DNA from 2 places in the Luteibacter sp. UNCMF366Tsu5.1 genome. Region 2 is predicted to be linked to the other one. Evidence: riboswitches for the same ligand, from Rfam matches in the RefSeq annotation. Region 2 holds a riboswitch; the other holds the start of a gene.
The links. A riboswitch is a leader RNA that binds a small molecule or an ion and turns the genes downstream of it on or off. The one in region 2 is predicted to bind cobalamin.
Positions count from the first base shown of each region.

Region 1: it holds a riboswitch for cobalamin, as region 2 does, so the genes downstream of both, BT115_RS14240 (TonB-dependent receptor domain-containing protein) here and btuB (TonB-dependent vitamin B12 receptor) in region 2, are expected to answer to the same signal.

Region 1 covers NZ_FPIS01000003.1:95,891-101,688, forward strand. Annotated here, with positions in the region: gene BT115_RS14235 (efflux RND transporter permease subunit) at 1-1,599, opposite strand, end outside; gene BT115_RS14240 (TonB-dependent receptor domain-containing protein) at 1,716-3,596, opposite strand; cobalamin riboswitch at 3,732-3,970, opposite strand; gene BT115_RS14245 (TonB-dependent receptor) at 4,219-5,798, shown strand, end outside.
Region 2 covers NZ_FPIS01000004.1:250,151-255,948, reverse strand. Annotated here, with positions in the region: gene BT115_RS17465 (diguanylate cyclase) at 1-529, opposite strand, end outside; gene BT115_RS17460 (hypothetical protein) at 537-821, opposite strand; gene BT115_RS17455 (SAM-dependent methyltransferase) at 906-1,706, opposite strand; partial or broken gene BT115_RS17450 (acyltransferase) at 1,847-2,956, shown strand; cobalamin riboswitch at 2,950-3,180, shown strand; gene btuB (TonB-dependent vitamin B12 receptor) at 3,299-5,170, shown strand; gene BT115_RS17440 (hypothetical protein) at 5,198-5,779, shown strand.

The sequences.
Region 1 (5,798 bases), on a different contig from region 2:
CCAGCGCATCAGGCGGCGATGCCGCATCGCCCAGTCGAGCCCGCGCTGGTACAGGCGGAGGAAACCGCGGTCGAAACGTTCCAGCGCCAGCTCCCAGCGCGAGGGCTTGCGGTCCGGGGCGTCGTGTTTCAGGTAATGCGCGCACAACGCGGGAGTCAGCGTCAGCGACACCACCGCGGAAATCAGCACCGCCGCGGCAAGCGTTACGGAGAACTCGCGCAGCAGCTTGGTGATCATGTTGTTGCCGAACAGCAACGGCGCGAACACGGCCACGAGCGACAGTGTGATGGAGATCACCGTGAAGCCGATTTCGCGCACACCTTCCAGCGCGGCCTCCATAGGCTTCGCGCCATTTTCCATGTGGCGAACGATATTCTCGATGACCACGATGGCGTCGTCCACGACGAAGCCGATGCACAGCACCAGCGCCATGAGCGACAGCGTGTTCAGCGTGTACCCCAGCGACCACATCACCACGAACGCGCCCGCGAGCGACAACGGCACGCTGAGCGTGGCGATCATTGTCGGCCCCATCCGGCGCAGAAACACCAGCATCACCAGCACGACCATGACGATACTGATCATCAAGGCCACTTTGACCTCGTGCAGTGCCGACTGCGTGGTCTGGGTGAGATCGAAGATGGGCGTGACTTCCGCATCGGCGGGCAGCAGCGAGCGGAACCGCGGCAACGCCTGGCGGATGGCCTCCGCCGTGGCGATCGAGTTGGCTTCCGGCCGCTTGCTGATCTGCATGGTGACCGAGCGCTCGCCCTGGAACCACGCCTTCTGGTACTGGTCCTGCTGGCCGCTGTACACCTTGGCGATGTCGGAGAGCCGCACCGGGACGTTGTTGCGCACGGCGATGAGGATCTTGCCGAAGTCCTCGGGGCTGCGCAGGCCGTCGTTGGCGATCACCGTCATCTGTGAGTCGCCGTCGGAGAGCACACCTTGCGGTGAGTTCACGTTGGCGGCCTGCAGTGCATTCGACACGTCGTTCGCGGTGAGCCCCTTCGACGACAGGGCGTTGGTATCCAACTCAATACGGACCGCGTGCGGCGTACCGCCGAAGATCTGCACGCGCGATACGCCGTCGATCTGCGCGACCGCCGGCCGGATCAGCGTGTCGACCACGTCGTAGAGCTTGTCGGGCGGCATCGTCTTCGAGGTGAGCGCGACGAGCAGGACGGGGATCTGGCCCGTATCGAACTTGAAGTACTGCGGCGGCGACGGCATGCCGGCCGGCAAATCCGCGGCGGCGGCGTTGATGGCGGCCTGCACGTCGCGCGCAGCAGCGTCCGTCGATCGGTTCATATCGAAGCGGATACGTACGAACCCTGCGCCTTCCGTACTGTTCGAGTACATCTGGTCCACGCCCGGGATCTGCCCCAGGTGTCGCTCGAGGGGCGCGATCACGGTGGACGCCATCGTCTGCGCGCTGGCGCCAGGCATCTGCGTCTGGACAAACACCGCCGGCACCTCGATCGAAGGCAACGCGGCAACGCCCAGCAACATATAGGCGATGGCACCGGCCAGGGTCAGCCCCGCGGCAAGCAGCGAGGTACCGATGGGCCGGCGGATGAAGGGAGCAAAAAAATTCACGGCACGTCCTGTGTTCGCGGGAAGGTACCCCGCGCCCGCGGACTTTATGACGTCCCGCGCGTTTCGTCGCGTGTGCCTTTAGTGGGGCCCCTGCCGGAAGACAGGGGTTCCCGGTTTCAGTGTGCGGGGGCGTAGCGCAGGGTCAGATAGTAGGTGCGACCCAGCTGGTTGTAATAGGCCGCCGTCTCGTAGCGCTTGTCGGCGAGGTTGGCGACGCGGCCCTGCACGCTCCAGTCGGCATCGACGTGCCATGTCGCGCGGAGGTCGGCGGTGGCGTAACCGCCCAGCCGGCGCGTGTTGGCGGCGTCGTCGAAGCTGTGGCCGGCCGCGTTGAGCGAGCCGCCCAGCGTGAATGCGCCCAGGTCCTTGTCCAGGTCCACGCGGGCGGTGCGTTCCGGGCGACGCGCGAGCAGGTTGCCGTCCTGGCTTCCGCCGTCGCGGTTCTTCGGCTGCTGGAGCGTGACGTAGCCGCGCACGTGCCAGCCATCGACGTCCGCGCCCACCTGCCCCTCGATGCCACGGATGCGTGCCTTGCTCACGTTGATCGGCAGGAAGTTGGCATCGAAGCCGATGAGGTCGTTTACGGTGGTCTGGTAGGCGTTCACCGCCCAGTTCCAGATCCCGGGACGCGCAGACAGCCCGATCTCGGCGGTACGCGAGGTTTCCGGATTCAGATTGACGGGCGCGCCGTACGGATAGAACTCGTCGTTGAAGGTCGGCGCGTGGAAGGCGGTGCCGTAGGACGCCGTGAGCTTCATGCCGTTGTCGAAGCGGAAGCCATAGGCCGCCGAACCGGTGGTGTGGTTGCCGAACTGGGTGTTGTGGTCGTGACGGACCGAAAGCTGGAGTTCGTGGGCGCCAAACAGACCCTGGTACAGGGCGAAGATGCCTGTGTTGTTGCGCGAGTCGGCCAGGTAGTCGGTATCGCTCTTCAACTTTTCCTGCTGGTAGTCGACACCGGCCGTCAGGGTCTGGCCTGCGGCGAGGGTCACGTCGTTCTGCCAGGACGCCTGGTTGCGCTTGGAGTAGAGATAGCCCACCCGCGCCTTGTCCACGCCGTAGTTCACGAAGTCGAGCGTCTTGTCTGCGCCATTGAGGTAATTGTCGGCGCGGTCCTGGTTCTGGCCGAGCGCGAGCGACATGCGCCACGCCGGCATCACGTCGAAAGCCAGCTTCCCACCCGCCACCTGCTGGGAGCGGCGTGTGAAGTTCTGGAAGTCGCCGTCGTACTCGATGTCGCCCTTGCTGCGCAGCCAGCTACCGGTGAGCTCGGTGCCATCGTCCCAGCGATAACCGCCCGACAAGGCGCCGTTGTACATGCGCGAGGCATCGTGATCCGGCTCGTCGGTGAAGCAGCCCGCCATGGCCTCCGCGGCGCCGACGCGGCAAGCGTTGATACCGGCCGTGTATTGCCCGCCAAGGCTGGCGTTGTACCAGCCGTGCTGGCCGCCACCGGAAATGCCGGCCTGCCCCGCGGTATAGCCGTGGCTACCGCCCGTGACGGATAGCGTCGGGGTCGGCGCCTCACCGGCCTGGCCGTGGCGGGTGAAGATCTGGATGACGCCGCCAATGGCGTCCGATCCATACAGCGTCGAACGCGGGCCGCGCACGATCTCGATGTGGTCGATCTGCTCTACGGGGAGCTGCTCATAGGCTGGCAGACCGGCACCCACCGTGCCGACGCGCACGCCGTCCACCAGCACCAGCGTGTGCGACGAATTGGTGCCGCGCATGAACAACGAGGTCTGCTGGCCGATGCCGCCGGTGTTCGCGATCGCCACGCCGGGCAGGCCAACGAGAAGATCCTGCACGCTCACCGGCTGCAGCCGCTCGATGTCCTCGCGGGTGATGAGGGTGACCGGTGCCAGCACCTCGTCCAGCGGCGTGGGTGCACGGTTGGCGGTCACCACCACCGGATCGAGCCGGTCGGGCGCGTCGGCGGCATGGGCCATCGTCATCGTGGACAAAAGCGCCGCCGCGAGCAGGGTCTTCTTCATGGAACGTCTTCCTTTCGCCGCAAGGCGGCTCATGCAGGCAATCGGAGGACGTGCGACGAACGGCAAACGGGAGGGAACCCGGCGGCTGTCCGGATCCGCCCTCCGCGAATCGATCGAAACAGGGACGCCCGCCGGGGTGGCGGGTCGACATCGGGCCGGTCTCCGGACTCGCGTCAGCCATCGACGATGGCCGGACCCGGTGCCTTCCCGCTCGCGCAGTGGCGTCTTACCGAGTCCGCGAACGGGCAAAGCCCGCCTGGACGCATACCGTTGCGGGGGCAGTGCCGGCCTTGTCCTACGAAAGAACGCACCGGCTTCCCGTTTAATCCGCGCCAACCACCGTCGGCGCGGACACCCGAACGGCGCGGATAGTAGCCGGCAAGTGCTTGTTTGTCACGACAAATTTAATTTTTGCTTAACACAGGGTTGACCATCGCAAAATAATTCGATTACAAGCGAAAGGAATTGCTGTCGGGCGCGCGGTATGGCGCAACGGGAGGCATGGCCCACGAAACCGCGTCCGGGGAGACCGGTGGAGCGGGGCGATGAGACGGCAACACCGCCGGAGTTCGGCTCGCATCTTCGCAGCCGGCTTTCTTGCTTTCCTCGGGGAGACATACACATGCAGGCCTTCAACGTTCGCAATGGCGCCATGCGGCGCACCGCCTTGTGCACCGCCCTCGCCTTCTGCTTCGCCAGTGGCGCCGTGCTCGCCCAGTCCAATGCTTCCGGTGTCGTGTTCGGCCGCGTCGCGCAGCCGGACGGCGCCGTCGTCCATCTCGAAAACCTGGATACGGGTCTGACCCGCGACGTCGGCGTAGACGCCGATGGGCGCTACCGCGCCAGCTCGCTGCCGGTCGGCCGCTACAAGGTATCGGTCCAGCGCGGCGGTCAGGTCGCGGAAAGCCGCGACAACGTGCAGGTGAACCTCGGCGGCGGCGTGGACGTGTCCTTCGGCGGCGCAGCGACCGCTTCAGCGACTTCCGCGCAGAACCTGGAAGGCGTGCAGGTCACCGGCAACGTCCTCCCCGCGATCGACGTGTCCCAGGTCGACTCGCGCACCGTGCTCACCTCGGAACAGCTGCAGAAGCTGCCTCTCGCGCGCGACGTGACAGCGGCCGCGTTGCTCGCGCCGGGCGTCATTTCCGGCGACAGCCGCTACGGTAACGTCGCCTCGTTCGGCGGTTCGTCGGCGTCCGAGAACCAGTACTACATCAACGGCTATGCGGTGACCAACGCGCTCACCGGCCTGGGCTTCACCAGCCTGCCCTACGACGCGATCGACCAGCAACAGATCTTCACCGGTGGTTACGGTGCGGAATACGGTCGCTCGACGGGCGGCGTGATCAACATCGTGACCAAGCGCGGCGGCAACACCTGGAAAGGTGGCGTCGGCATGTACATCCAGCCGAACGGCGCACGCCAGTCGCCACGCAATATCTATCGCACCAACGGCCAGCTGTACCAGAACCGCGGCGACAACGAGCGCAGCGACACCCAGTACACCGCCTACATCAGCGGTCCGCTGATCAAGGACAAGCTGTTCCTGTTCGCTGCGGGCGATTTCACCCGCACCGATACCAAGTCCACCAGCAGCATTCTGGCCCCGCAGCGTACGAACCAGACGCAGAAGGCCACGAAGTGGATGGGCAAGATCGACTGGAACATCACCGACAACCATCTGCTCGAAGTCACCGGCATCGGCGACAAGACCAACACCGAACGCAGCGTCTACGCGTACGACTACGACACGCGAAGCCGCGGTGCGTATCTCGGCACCGACAACCTCAAGAACTTCGATGCGGGCGCGGGCTCGGCACCGGGCGGTGACGTCTACATCGGCAAGTACACGGGCTACATCACCGACGACCTGACCATCAACGCGCTGTACGGTCACACCACCACGAAGCACGAGCGCGATCTTGGCTACGCCGGTTCGTCGAACTGCCCGTGGATCACCGACAACCGTCGCGGCATCGCCAATCCGATTACGGGCTGCGGCCTCGTCAACGGCACGGTGCTGAATGCCGGTGCCAAGGACAAGACGCACGGCTGGCGTCTCGACGTGGAATACCGCGCGGGCGATCACGATCTGCGCGTCGGTGTGGACAACCAGACGCTCGAATCGACCTCCGGCAACATCTACGAAGGCGGCTACCGCTGGGTCTATCGCAACGCGGGCACGGTCACGGGCCGTCCCGA
Region 2 (5,798 bases):
GCTCGGCGTAGTCGGCGGCCAGGTCGTACTGGCCGGCCGTGGTCAACATCTGCGCCGCCTCGCCAAGCCCTTGCAGCAATGCCTGTGGGTCACTTACGTCCGGCAGTGTGTCCGTCAGTTCGCTGAGGCGCGAGAACGCATCCTGATAGCGATGGCCGATGCCCAGGATGTTGATCAGCGTGGCCGTGGCGCGGAAACGCAGGGTCTTGTCCGACGAACTGCCGACGACGGATTCCAGCAAGGGAATGGCCGCCTCGTAATCGCCGGCATAGGCCACCTGCCACGCCTCGAGATAGTGCAGATGCTCCCGTTGCTTTTCCGTCAGCGACGCTGCGTCCTGGCTCAACCGTGCCAGTGTCATGACAAAAGCCGGATGGTCCGAGGTCTTGGTTGCATCCGCCTGGGCGAGGGTGGTCGTCGCATCCTCGCCCGGCTTCAACTGGGCCACAGCCATGCTGGCGTACGACGCCAGCAACAACGCCACCGCACACAGCGAGAGCCGGTGGCGGATGTGGCCCGCGAACCTCATGTCACGCTTAGGCGCTGTGTGCGAGCGCGGACTTTTCCGCACCGTCGTTGTCCGGCGCTTCTTCCTTCTCGTCCTGCTCCGGATCTTCCTTCTCTCGGTCGAGCTGGATGCTGTAGTAGGTGCCCGGCGCTACGCGTTCGCGCAGCGTATCTCCGTCAGCCGCGAGAATGGCGGCGGCGAGTTCGCCGTCGACGTTCGCCTCGGCAAGTTCGCGTGCCAGTGCTTCGGTCCCCGCGTCGCGGAGGTCGGCCTCGGCGCCCATGCGCGCCAGGAAATCGATTACGTTCGACATGTCTTCCCCTATTGGATGACGCCGGAACACCTCCCCAGGTGACCATGCGCGCGCCGATCATAGCGCGCCCGACGGCTCGGTCCGTTAAGGCGCTTCCGATGCTGCAAATTCGGCCAGACGCGCGCGTATGGCGAGGTCGGGTTCCAGCGGCGTGCAGGGGGGGATCGCCAGCGTATCCGGCATGCCGAGTGAGGTGTCCTGCACACTGCCGAGTGGCATGCGTTCGATCCGCGGCGTCTGGAAGGGCAGGGTGGCGGCGCGGTAGATCACCACCTCGTGGGTGGGCGGGTAATGGCGACTCAGGACCTCGACCAGCACGGCGAGACGCCGGGGCTCGGTGTCGAAGCGCCCGCCGCTCAGGTCGCCGGCAATGCCGACCTGCCAGAGCACCAGCCAGGCGGAGGTATCGACCGAGCGCCGATACAGCATGAACTGGGTGGCTTCGAAGTGCTGGCAACCCGTTCGGCCGGGGTCCAGGCCCAGGTCCGCGTAGAGGCAGTCCTCGGAAGAGATGCCCGGTTCCATCCGCGCCACATAACCCTCGGCGCGCGCTCGCGCCACCGCCTCGTGCGGTGCCTGCGCGAAGACGCCGGGATGACCATAGAACACGCCGCACACACGCCGTCCGGCCCGCACTTCGGTCAGCATCGCCTCGACCATGTCCCGGTAGGTCGCCTGCCGTGGCTTCGCCTCGGCGTAGAACGGCTGGAGACTGCGAACGTCGTGGTGTAGACGGCGCACCCACTGCTCCACGACACCATCGGATACCCCGGCGAAGACCACATCGGCCGATGCGATCTGGCTGCGTGCGATCGGCGTCAGGTGCGACCCGAGCGTCATGCCCAGGCCCACGCATGTCAGCGTGCCGGCGGTCGTTGCCGTCATGGTGTTCTCCCCTCGGTTCCCAGTCGCGATGGTAGCGCCCGCCGCACGATGCTGCCCGGAAAACGCCATGCCTCGGTCACGGGTGGCGCAGGGGATGAGCGCAGCATGGCCCGACCGTCCACAGGGGAGCCGGTTCGATCATGCAACGTACGCCCGGTCTCGATACCTTGCGCGCCATCGCCATCGTATGGGTGATGCTATTCCACAGCTATCTGGTCGGCGGCCTGGGTGATGGCTTTTCGACAGTCGAACGTTCCGGGTGGATGGGCGTCGATCTCTTCTTCGTGCTCAGCGGTTACCTGATCGGCTCGCAGGTACTGCGTTCGCTGCATGCCACCGGCACGCTGGATCTCGCCGACTTCTACCGGCGTCGCGCCGTACGCATCCTGCCGGCCTTCTTTGTCGTCCTCGCCATCTATGTGGCCTTGCCGGGCTGGCGCGAGACGCCGGGCATGCAACCGCTGTGGCAGTTCCCCACCTTCACCTTCAACCTGCTGTTCGACAACCCGGACAACTACGCCTTCTCGCACGTGTGGTCCCTGTGCGTGGAAGAGCATTTCTACCTCGTGTTTCCGTTGCTTGCCCTGGCACTCGCACGGCGTGCGTCGGTCGGCGCGTTCGTGGCGATCTGTCTCGCCGTTGTGGTGGGTGGCATGCTCCTGCGTGCCTGGCTCTGGTCGAGCCAACTGGCCCCCTCGCTGGTGGGTGACGGCGACGGTGCCGGCCTGCCTTACCTGCGTTATCTCTACTACCCGACATGGTCGCGTCTCGATGGGCTCCTGGCGGGCGTAGCACTCGCAGCGGCTGGCGTCTTCCGTCCCGCCATGATCGCGCGCCTTCGCGCGCATGCGACGGTGCTGCTTGCGTGCGGTCTGCTGGTGCTCGGTGCCATGCTCATTCTGTTCGACGGCGCGCGCATGGACTTCTGGCCGTGCGTGGTCGGCTATCCCGCACTCGCCCTTGGCATGGCGTTGCTTGTGGCCGCGGCCAGTGGCGGTACGTCGCTGGCACGCCTGGAGGTGCCGGGCGCCGGGTGGCTTGCACGCACCTCGTACAGCCTCTACCTGTGCCACAAGCTTGTCTTTACCTTCGTCCAGACGGCTTTGGACGGCCATCTGGCCGACCATCGCTTCCTGCGTTTCGCCATCTATGCCGTAGCGACACTCGCCGGAGGCGCCTTGCTGCACTACGCGGTAGAGCGCCCGTTCCTGCGCTGGCGTGACCGTTTCGCGAAACGTTCCGCTACACTGTCGCCGCCCAAGGTGATCCGAGGCGGCAGCGCCGCGGATTGAAACGGGAATCCGGTGACGCGCGGTTCGACACATCGCGCCATTCCGGAGCTGCCCCCGCAACGGTAGGCGAGTAAACGGTCGGCATCGAAGCCACTGTGCCCTTGAGGCATGGGAAGGCGCCGCCCCGCAGGCATGGCCTGCGCTCGTGAGCCCGGAGACCGGCCTCGTGGTACACCGGACAGGCGGAGGGCCATGTCGTGGGTGGCCGTCGAGTTCTGCCGCCGGCAATCCCCACCTATCCCTGCACCTGTCCCCGCCATCATGCCGCGCGGGTTGGCGCGGTTCGCAGGGAGTCATCACGTGTCGTTTCGTTTCCACCGCCTCGCGCTTGCCATCGCGGTAGCTTTCGTCGTGCCCGCAGTCGCCGTTGCCGACGAGGCCTCCACCGACCTCGACCAGGTCGTCGTCACCGCCAGCCGCACCGATCAGGGACTCACGCTTGCTGCGTCGACCGTCATCGACCGTGCGGAGATCGAGCAGCGCCAGCCGCGCTCGCTCGCCGATCTGTTGCGTGGCACACCCGGCGTCTCGATTGCCAACAACGGCGGTCCCGGCAAGGCCACATCGGTGTTCATGCGCGGCACCGAAGCCGATCACGTGCTCGTGCTGGTGGACGGCGTACGGGTGGGCTCGGTCACGTCCGGCACGGCTGCCTTTCAGGACATTCCCGTCGATCAGATCGAGCGGATCGAAATCGTGCGCGGTCCTTATTCCAGCCTCTACGGTTCCGATGCGCTCGGTGGCGTCATTCAGATCTTCACCCGTCACCCGCAAGGCAGCTTCGTGCCGCAGGCATCGATTGGCGTGGGCAGCGACAACACGTTGCGTGGCGCGGTCGGCTTTGCCGGTCGCGGTGCCAACGGCTGGTACGCAGTCGAGGCCAATCACGACCAGACCGATGGCATCAATGCATGCCGCGGCAGGCCCAGTCCCGGCGGTGGCGGTTGCTTCACCTACGAGCCGGATCGTGACGGGTATCGTAACAATGCGCTGTCGCTCAAGGGCGGCTGGCGCTTCGACGAACAATGGGACGCCGACGCCAATGCCACGCGCAACGAAGGCCGCAATCATTACGACGGCACCAGCAGCAACTTCGCCGCGTCGGCCACGCAGGTGCTCGGCAGCCGTGTGCGCTATAAGCCCGCGCAGGACGTGCTGTTGACGGCAAGCCTCGGGCGCAGCGAAGACCTTTCCACCGACGAGAAGGATAGTGTCTACGCCGATACCTTCAACACGCATCGCGATCTCGCCTCGATCCAGGCCGACCTCGGCCGCATCGGCGGTGCCATGGGCCTTACGACGGTGGGCTTCGACTGGCAGCGGGACCGCGTCGTTGGCAGCACCGACTATCTCGTCGATGCGCGGCGCAACCACGCTTTGTTCGCGCAGTGGCAACAGGAGTTCGGCGCAAACTCGATCCAGGCGAGCCTCCGCCGCGACGAGAACAGCCAGTTCGGCGGCAAGACCACGGGCAGTTTGCAATACGGCTACGCGCTGACGAACACCTTGCAGGTGACCGGCAGCTACGGCACGGCATTCAAGGCCCCCACGTTCAACGATCTCTACTATCCCGACTACGGCAATCCCGATCTTCGTCCCGAAACCTCGCGCAACGTCGAACTGGGCCTGCGCGGCACGCCGGGCTGGGGGCATTGGTCGATCAACGCGTTCCAGAACCGCATCGATCACCTCATCGTGTTCGACGCGAGCCTTACCGGCCCCCTGTTCCCCTTCGGTGGTGCGAACAACGTCGATCGCTCGCGCATCCGTGGCGTGGAACTCGCTGGCGACACGACGCTGGGCGACTGGCGCCTCGCGGGCAATGCCACGTGGTTGCAGCCCGAGGACGATAGCGACGACGCGAATCACGGCAACCTTCTGCCGCGTCGCGCGCGCCGCACGGCACGGGTGGACGTCGATCGCTCGTTCGGTGCGCTGAGCGTCGGGGCGAGCGTGTTCACCTCCGGGTATCGCTACGACGACACGAGCAACCTGCACCGGCTCGGCGGCTACACGCTCACCGATCTTCGCCTGGCGTATGCGTTTGCGACGGCCTGGAAGGTCGAGCTGTCCGCAAACAACGTGTTCGATCGCCATTACGAGACTGCCCGCTACTTCAACCAGCCTGGCCGTAACTGGCTGCTCACGCTGCGCTACCAACCCCGTTCGTAATCCTCCATGCCACTGCGAGGTTCCACCATGAAACCGCTGTCCCGCCCGATGTTCGCGGCCGTTGCCGCTCTGTTCGCCGTGGTCATGATCGGCACGCGTTTCCATCACTTCGGCGATGCGTTGCACTTGCCCGACGCATCGATGGCGCTGTTCTTTCTCGGTGGCATCTATCTGCGCAAGCACCTGGCCTTCGTCGCCTTCGTCGTGCTCTCCGTGTTGGTGGACTGGTATTCGGTCAGCTATGCAGGCGTCAGCGACTTCTGCATTACCGTGGCCTATGCATTCATGCCGCTGGCCTACGCGGTGCTCTGGTACGCAGGTCGCCTGCTGGCGCCTCGCTACGACGGTTCGCTGCGCTCGCACGCGCTGGTGTTCGCTGGGCTGCTGGTGAGTGCAACGCTGTCCTATGCGGTTTCCAACGGTGCTTTCTACTGGCTCGGTGGGCGCTATGCCGCACCGCACATGACGGAGTACGTGCAGCGTTTCGTTCAGTGGGCACCGTTGTTCGTGCGTGCGGCAGCCGGTTACGTGCTGGTGGCGCAGGTGATCCAGGCACTCGTGTTCCGCTTCGTGCCCGGTCAGCGTGGGCAGCGTACGGCGCAGGCATGAACGAGACCACGCCCTGGGC